DNA from 2 places in the Noviherbaspirillum cavernae genome. Region 1 is predicted to be linked to the other one. Evidence: predicted binding sites of a transcription regulator. Region 1 holds the regulator's gene; the other holds the start of a gene.
The links. The regulator sigma-54, encoded in region 1, starts transcription at its own class of promoters, with help from an activator protein. The targets are predictions, from matches to a motif close to TGGCANGNAANCTGCTTT.
Positions count from the first base shown of each region.

Region 2: the regulator sigma-54 is predicted to act here: its motif matches at 2,063-2,080, upstream of urtA (urea ABC transporter substrate-binding protein).

Region 1 covers NZ_QYUN01000002.1:3,403,511-3,407,930, reverse strand. Annotated here, with positions in the region: gene D3870_RS15925 (enoyl-CoA hydratase/isomerase family protein) at 1-776, opposite strand, end outside; gene hpf (ribosome hibernation-promoting factor, HPF/YfiA family) at 975-1,331, opposite strand; gene D3870_RS15915 (RNA polymerase factor sigma-54) at 1,461-2,936, opposite strand; gene lptB (LPS export ABC transporter ATP-binding protein) at 2,947-3,687, opposite strand; gene lptA (lipopolysaccharide transport periplasmic protein LptA) at 3,689-4,255, opposite strand; gene lptC (LPS export ABC transporter periplasmic protein LptC) at 4,293-4,420, opposite strand, start outside.
Region 2 covers NZ_QYUN01000002.1:1,081,103-1,085,522, reverse strand. Annotated here, with positions in the region: gene D3870_RS05125 (ABC transporter permease) at 1-383, opposite strand, end outside; gene D3870_RS05120 (ABC transporter ATP-binding protein) at 472-1,569, shown strand; gene urtA (urea ABC transporter substrate-binding protein) at 2,136-3,389, shown strand; gene urtB (urea ABC transporter permease subunit UrtB) at 3,541-4,420, shown strand, end outside.

The DNA of each region.
Region 1 (4,420 bases):
TCCTGCGCCAGCGACGCCGCGATGGCGCGCACGTCGTCGTGCGCAAAGTGCTTGTCGATGGCGGCACGGTTGATCGCCAGCGCACTGCCGGCCGGCTCGACGCGGGTCTGAAACGGTGCGGCGAACGAGCGAATGACTGCACGCATATCGGCCTCATTCGTGGATGCCAGCACTTCCCTCAGTGCCGGCAATTCCGATGCAGGGATGAATACATCGGCCAGACTCGCATGGAGCGCGTCGGCCGCGCCGACGGTTTCGCCGGTGATGCCGAGGTAAGTGCCCAGTTCGCCCGGAACGCGCGTCAGGAAATAACTGCCGCCGACGTCGGGGAAGAGTCCGATATTGACTTCGGGCATGGCCATCTTCGTGCGTTCCGTGACGATGCGCATCCGGTTGGCGTCGCCGCCCTGTGCGATCCCCATGCCACCACCCATGACGATGCCGTCCATGATGGCGATATACGGCTTCGGGTAATGATGGATCAGGTGGTTGAGCGCATATTCCTCGCTGAAAAAATCCTCCAGCAGGGCACTGTGTCCGGTTGACGTTGCGTTGCCGACTTCGTGGAAGAAACGGATGTCACCGCCTGCGCAAAATGCTTTCTCGCTGGTGCTTTGGATAAGGACGGCGCTGATGCGCGGATCGTCGCGCCACGCCAGCAGGGCCTGGGTCAATGCCCGCACCATGTCGAGTGAAAGAGAGTTCAGCGCCTTCGGGCGCTCGAGATGCAGGTATCCAATCCGGTTCCGGATTTCGCAGCGAATATGGTCGGTCATGGGGTGATGAGTGAGCGATGGGAAGGACCTATTCTATCGACATTGAACAATGTCTACAGGCAACATGTTTGCCCTTGCCGATTCGATATTTCCATGCCAATCCACTCATCCATCAAGGGAGGCCGGAAATCAAAAAGGGCGCCTTGTATGCGCCCTTGATTTGCCGTTGGCCGGGTGGTTCCCGGCGAGGATGATTTCTTACGATGTCGCGTCGGCGGCAGGTGCTTCCGGCATGCGCTTGATCGTTTCATGCTGATGGTCCTGCACCTTGGTCTTGTACTTCAGGACCTGGCGGTCCAGCTTGTCGATCAGCGAGTCGATCGCAGCGTACAGGTCTTCCGCAAAACTCTCCACGTGTATCACGATTCCTCTCAGGCGAACATTGACTTCGGCTCGTTGTCGCCTGTCCTTGTCCGAGGGCTTTTCCACGCCCAGGATGATGGCAATATCAATGACATGATCGAAGTGGCGCTTGATCCGCTCCAGCTTGTTTTGCACGTATTCACGGATAGCAGGTGTCAATTCGAGGTGATGTCCACTGATTGTGAGATTCATACAGCGCTCCTATGGATATTGCCGCTGGAGGTTCGCAACATGGCTTGATCACGTGGAGTTCAATGATTGCACTTCATAAGCGGCCACGTTGAAACGCAACGACAGTAAAGCTCAACACGATTGCAGGAATTACAGCGATTTGCGCAGATTAACGGGAGGAATTTTCAGGGCCTCGCGGTACTTTGCCACGGTTCGACGCGCCACGACCATGCCTTGTTCCCCCAACATCTCCGCTATTTTGCTATCTGAGAATGGACTCTTGGGGTCTTCTGCTCCTATCAACTGTTTGATGAGGGCTCGTATCGCGGTCGAGGAGGCTTCCCCCCCGGCTTCAGTCGCGACGTGGCTCCCGAAGAAGTATTTCAACTCAAACATTCCATGCGGAGTAAGCATGTATTTCTGAGTTGTCACGCGAGAAATAGTACTCTCGTGTAAACCCAGTGTATCAGCTATTTCACGCAAGACAAGGGGACGCATTGCCACCGCGCCGTGCGAAAAAAAGTTGCGCTGGCGGTCGACGATCGCCTGCGCAACGCGCAGGATCGTGTCGAAGCGCTGCCGCATGTTCTTGATCAGCCATTTGGCTTCCTGCAGCTGCGAATTGAGCGAGGCCTCGCCCTTGTTCTGCTTCAGGATGTTGGCGTACAGCGCATTGACGCGCAGGCGCGGCATGACGTCGTGGTTGAGCATGACCTGCCAGCCGTTTTTTGTTCTCTTGACGATCACGTCCGGCACCACGAAATCCGATGCGTCGGACGCGAAGGCTGCGCCGGGATGCGGGTTGCAACTCTTGATGACCGCTTGCGCCTCGCGCAAGTCTTCATCATCGCAGTCGAGCGCCTTCTTGAGCTTGTTGAAATCGCGCTGCGCGAACAGCGCGAGATGCTTCTCGACGATCGTCAGGGCCATGCGCCGTGTCACCAGCGGCACCCTGGGGAAGCGCCTGATCTGGATCGCCAGGCATTCCGAGGCATTGCGCGCGCCGACCCCGGCCGGCTCGAAGCTCTGCAGCAATTTGAGCGCGACCGATAGCTCATCCAGTTCGATGCCGAGTTCCTCGGGCAGGCGGGCGTGAATTTCTTCCAGCGGTTCTTCAAGATAGCCGTTGTCGTCCAGCGCGTCGATGATCAGTTCCAGCAGGGCGCGGTCGCGCATTTCGCGCACCGTGACGCGGACCTGTTCCAGCAGATGCTCGCGCAAGGTCGTCTCGTGCGCTTCGAGCTGCGGGCGCGCATCGTCGTCTTCCGGCGCCTTGGAAGTGCGCGCAACGTCGTCGAAGCTCCACTCCGAGTCGCTGGCGCTCGATGTTTCGGACGATTCTCCGCCTTCGAACGCGCCTTCCGATTCGTCGGACGACGATTTCGCATCGGGGGCTGACGGCGCTTCCGGCGTGGTGCTGCCCGGGCTGATCGCGCCGTCGGCCAGCAAACGCAGGGAGTGGTCGAGCGGGTCGTCGACGCGTTCCAGCATGGGGTTTTCCGACAGGATCTGTTCCAGCTCCTGATGCAGTTCGAGCGTGGACAGTTGCAGCAGGCGGATCGACTGCTGCAACTGCGGTGTCAGCGCCAGGTGCTGCGAGATGCGGAGTTGGAGAGTCTGTTTCATCTGTCGGCCATCACATCCGGAAGTGTTCGCCCAGATACACGCGGCGCACCGATTCGTCGGCGATGATGTCGTCGGGGCGGCCGGATGCCAGCACCGCGCCCTGGTTGATGATGTAGGCGCGGTCGCAAATGCCGAGCGTTTCGCGCACGTTGTGATCGGTGATCAGCACGCCGATGCCGCGTTCCTTGAGGAAGCGGACGATGCGCTGGATCTCGATCACCGCGATCGGGTCCACGCCGGCGAACGGTTCGTCCAGCAGCACGAAGCGCGGGTTGGTGGCCAGCGCGCGCGCGATTTCGACGCGTCGCCGTTCGCCGCCGGACAGCGACAGCGCCTGGCTCTCGCGCAGCTTTTCGATCTGCAGTTCCGCCAGCAGAGTGTTCAATCGCTTGTCGATGGCAGCCTTCGACAGCGGCTTGCCATTCTCGGTTTGCAGCTCGAGCACCGCGCGGATATTGTCTTCCACCGTGAGCTTGCGGAACACCGAGGCTTCCTGCGGCAGATACGACAGGCCCAGCACTGCGCGGCGATGGATCGGCAGGCGTGAAATGTTGTTGCCGTCGAGGTCGATCTCGCCGGCGTCCGACGGTACCAGGCCGACGATCATGTAGAACGAGGTGGTCTTGCCCGCGCCATTGGGGCCGAGCAGGCCGACCACCTCGCCGCTTGCCACCTGCAGCGAGACGTCGCGCACGACCTGGCGCGCGCCGTAACTCTTCTGCAAGCCGCGGACAACCAGTGTGCTTGCCATGTCAGTTGCCCTTGTTTTCGGTGCGCGGCTGGATCACGGCCTTGATGCGGCCGCCGCCCGGCTTGCTCTCGCCGGTAGCAGTGTTGTTGACCGTGAAAAATTCGGCGCGGCTGTCATACGAAATGAACTCGCCTTGCACTTCGTCGGTCGCCCTGGTTCCCTCCAGCCGTCGCACCATCGCCTTCGAATACAGCTTCGCCACTTCGGTCTTGTTATCGTATTCGATGCGGTCAGCGGCATGCCCTTCCATCCACAGGTCGGGGCCGCCATCGCGTTTCTGGCGGAACGTAGCCAGCTTGCCAGGCGCAGCCCACAGCGTGGCGTATTGATAGCCTGCCGGGTCTTGTGTGACGACCAGCTTCGCGCCTTTCATGATCAGGGTGCCGCGTGTCAGGATGACGTTGCCGGTGAAGGTGTTGATCTGCTTCACGTCGTCATAGGCCATGTGGTCCGCCTCGACGTTGGTCGGCTTCAGCGAGTCTGCCTTCTCGGCGTGCGCAACGCCTGCAATCGCCATCGAGAATATCAACAGCGGCAGCAGTCGCGGCAAGGACAAAAAACGTTTCATGAAGGATTTCTTTCGTGGTGCATCGTGTCGTACAGGTTCAGCGAACCGGCGCATGGTAGCTGCCTTGCACCCGGCTCGACAGGCGCAATTCGCGCGTCGCATTGTTGACGTACATGCCGATTCCGTTCAGGGTCGACTCGCCCAGAGTGATCTGGACCGGCTTCT
Region 2 (4,420 bases), 2.3 Mb from region 1:
AAATCGGTGTAGGCATAGGCGACAACGTAGGACGGCATCGCCAGCGGCAGCACCAGCGCCCATTCGAATACACGCTTGCCGGGAAACTGGAATACCGCGACCAGCCAGGCGCAGCCGATGCCGCCGATCGCGCCCAGTACGGCGACGATGGCGGCAATCGCGAGGCTGTTGGCGATGTATTCGGGCAGCACGGTCGCCCATAAATGGGAAAAAGTTGCCGCAGTCGGGTCGGTCGCGGCCGGATCCGTGCCGACGACCAGGTTGGAAAGCACGCCGGCGATGGGGACGCCGACCAGGAAGGCGATGGCAAGGGAAGCGAGCAACAAGGGATGAACGCTGCCGGTTTGCTGCGGTCCGGCCGGGGCCGGATTGTGATTGCGCATGAACTCCACAATATTTGTGCACTTGTTTACTGAATGAGAATTATAATCAATTGAGTATTACATCCGTGCAATTGTTGAATTTTGTTCCATGAAAGCCGCACTTCCCTCCCCTGCCTACCTTTCGGTTGACGCGATTCGCGTTGGCTATCGCCAGAGTCGCAACGTCCATGAAGTCGTCCACGGTCTGTCGTTCTCGCTCGCGCGCGGCGAAATCGGCTGCCTGCTCGGCCCGTCCGGCTGCGGCAAGACGACGGTACTGCGCGCGATCGCGGGGTTCGAGTCGCTGCTCGATGGCTGCATCGTGCTGGGCGGCCGGGAATTGAGCCAGGCCGGCACAACCGCACCGCCGGAAACGCGCCAGGTCGGCGTGGTGTTTCAGGATTACGCACTGTTCCCGCACCTGTCGGTATGGGACAACATCGGCTTCGGCCTGCGCAAGCTGAATGCGACCGAGCGCAAGGCGCGGGTGGACACCTTGCTGGCGCTGGTCGGCTTGTCTTCGCACGCACGGCAGTATCCGCATGAACTTTCCGGCGGACAGCAGCAGCGTGTCGCGCTGGCTCGCGCTCTGGCGCCGCAACCGGACCTGCTTTTGCTCGACGAGCCGTTTTCCAATCTCGACGTCGATCTGCGCGAACGCCTCGCGCTGGAAGTGCGCGACATCCTGAAGGAACTCGGCACCACGGCGATCCTTGTGACGCATGACCAGCATGAGGCGTTCGCCATCGCCGACAGCATCGGCGTGATGCACAACGGCGTGATCGTGCAATGGGACAGCGCCTACAACCTGTATCACCGCCCCGCCGATCGCTTCGTCGCCGATTTCATCGGTCAGGGCGTCTTCACGCCGGGCGTGGTCGATCTGCCGCGCCAGCTTGTCAATATCGAACTGGGCAGCCTGCCGCTATGCCAGGGCGTCGATGTCTGCATCACCAATGACCGAGACGAGCAGCAAGTCGACGTGCTGCTGCGCGCCGACGATGTGATCCACGACGACGAGAGCCCCTTGCAGGCGGAAGTCGTGCGCAAGGCATTTCGCGGCGCAGAGTTCCTGTATACCTTGAAGCTGCCCAGCGGCCAGCAGTTGCTCGCGCTCGTCCCCTCCCACCATGATCATGCGATCGGCGAGAAGATCGGCATCAAGTTGAGTGCCGATCATGTGGTGACCTTCCCGGTCGAACAATGAACCGTCACGGTTCGATTTCTCTCGCATTGTTTCAGAGCGTCTAACAAAATGCAGCGAAGCGGTTCTGAGTAGGGTTGAGCAGGGAATTCGGGCGGCCTACTGCCCGCCTGCGTAACGACACAGGCATGCAAGCCTGTGCGCGCCCTGCAAGGGTGCCGCCGCAGACAGTACGACCGGTACGGCAAGGGCGAAGCAGGGGATTCGCAACGTATGCGTTGCGCCTGCGTAGCGGCCTTGGCTTGCCAGCCAAGGCGCGCCCTGCAAGGGGCACAACATCCTCGGAATCATTTTGTTAGATGCTCTTGGTCTGCCGCCAGGCGCTCCTGAATCGCATCCATCGATTTTCTTCCGCCCCATCGGCGACGCACCAATGCACAGCGTCGCCGATCAAGCTTGGTGCGCAAGGCACCATATCAAGTCACCAACGCACTCTCATCGCACGTCAATGCAGCATGCGACCCATCAAACCGCACTGATCCGTGCATGCATTGATTGGCACACAAACTGCTAAATGTTGCTCCGCGAGTTATCGCATTCCCATGACCCTTTAAAAGAAGGAGCAACCAATGTCCCGTCGCACCCTTTTGAAAGCGACCGCTGCCGGCGCTTTGACCCTTGTTGCGTCTGCCTGGATGCCGCAGGCACTGGCCGCCGATACCATCAAGGTCGGCATTCTCCACTCGCTGTCCGGCACGATGGCCATCTCGGAAACGTCGCTCAAAGACGTGGCCTTGATGACGATCGAAGAGATCAATGCCAAGGGCGGCGTGATGGGCAAGAAGCTGGAGCCGGTGGTTGTCGATCCGGCCTCCAACTGGCCGCTGTTCGCCGAGAAGGCGCGTCAGCTGGTCTCACAGGACAAGGTTGCGGTTGTGTTCGGCTGCTGGACCTCGGTCTCGCGCAAGTCGGTGCTGCCGGTGTTCAAGGAATTGAACAGCCTGCTGTTCTATCCGGTGCAGTACGAAGGCGAGGAGCTTGAGAAGAATGTGTTCTACACCGGCGCCGCGCCCAACCAGCAGGCGATTCCGGCCGTCGAATACCTGATGTCGAAGGAAGGCGGCGGCGCGAAGCGTTTCGTGCTGCTCGGCACCGACTACGTGTATCCGCGCACGACCAACAAGATCCTGCGCGCCTTCCTGAAATCGAAAGGCGTGAAGGAATCCGATATCGACGAGGTCTACACACCCTTCGGCCATTCCGACTACCAGACCATCGTCGCCAACATCAAGAAGTTTGCGACCGGCGGCAAGACCGCAGTGATCTCGACCATCAACGGCGACTCCAACGTGCCGTTCTATAAAGAACTCGGCAATGCCGGTTTGAAGGCAACCGACGTGCCGGTCGTCGCGTTCTCGGTTGGCGAAGAGGAATTGCGCGGTGTTGATGCCAAGCCGCTGGTCGGCCACCTGGCCGCATGGAACTATTTCCAGTCGGTGAAGAATCCGGTGAACGACGACTTCATCAAGAAATGGAAAGCCTACGCCGTCGCGAAGAAGCTGCCGAACGCCAGCACGGTCGTCACCAACGACCCGATGGAAGCGACCTACGTCGGCATCCACATGTGGAAGCAGGCGGTCGAGAAAGCGAAGTCGACCGACACCGACAAGGTGATCGCGGCGATGGGCGGCCAGACCTTCAAGTCACCGTCGGGCTTTGAACTGACGATGGACAAGACCAACCATCACCTGCACAAGCCGGTGATGATCGGCGAGATCAAGCCGGACGGTCAGTTCAGCGTCGTGTGGAAGACCAAGGCCCCGGTGCGCGCACAACCCTGGAGCCCGTTCATCACAGGTAACGAGGCCAAGCAGAACATGTAATGCCGCCTGTGCCCTTCCCCGGCAATCGCGGGGAAGGCAAAACAAGCCGCAGCACGAGCCGGGGCGTGGGTCCCCACACTCCGGCTTTTTATCGTCCGCAGATTTCGCAGTGTTGGCATTTCCATTGTTTGTCTTCACCAAGACATAAAACATGAAACTTATAAAAAGAATCATCGCCGTCGGCTGGTTGTGCATGGCTGCAATGGCATCGGTAGCAGCGCACGCCGCGATCGATGCCGCGCTCTTGAAGCCGCTGGCAGGAGACGACCCCGATGCCCGTATCGAAGCGGTCAACAAGATGGCCGCACTGGGCTCGGAAGATGCGCTGAAGGTATTGAAAGCGCTGAAAGAAGACACGCTTTACGCCAATCCCGATGGCCAGGTGTTCATCGTTGAAAACGGCCAGGCGTTCGATCCCGCAACCGGGAAAACCATCGCGACACCCGATGGCGTGGATGGCATCACCGTCAACAACCGCCTGCGCGGCGCAGTCGATGCAGCGATGTCGGGATTGAAGCTGCTGTCGGACGACCCGAATCAGCGCATGGCGGCGGCGCTTGAGATGCAGAAAGGTGCCGACGCTGCGCAGCTTCCCTTGATCAACAAGGCGCTGCAAAAGGAAACCGATCCGAAGATCAAATCGATTCTGCAAATGGCAGCAGCGACAGCGAACCTGCAATCCGAGGATGCCGCCACGCGCAGGGAAGCCGTGAAATCGCTGGCGGACAGTTCCAACGCCAATCTGAAACCGGTCCTGACGCGCATGCTCGACAAGAACCCGGACGGCAGTCATGTCGAGCCGGACGAGTCGGTGCGTATCGCCGCCGTCAATACCCTCAATGCAATCAATGCACGTCTTGCCCGCACCGAATTCATCGGCAACCTGTTCTACGGCATCTCGATGGGCAGCGTGCTGCTGCTGGCGGCGCTGGGACTGGCGATCACCTTCGGGCTGATGGGCATCATCAACATGGCGCACGGTGAGCTGCTGATGATCGGTGCGTACACGACCTATGTGTGCCAGATGCTGT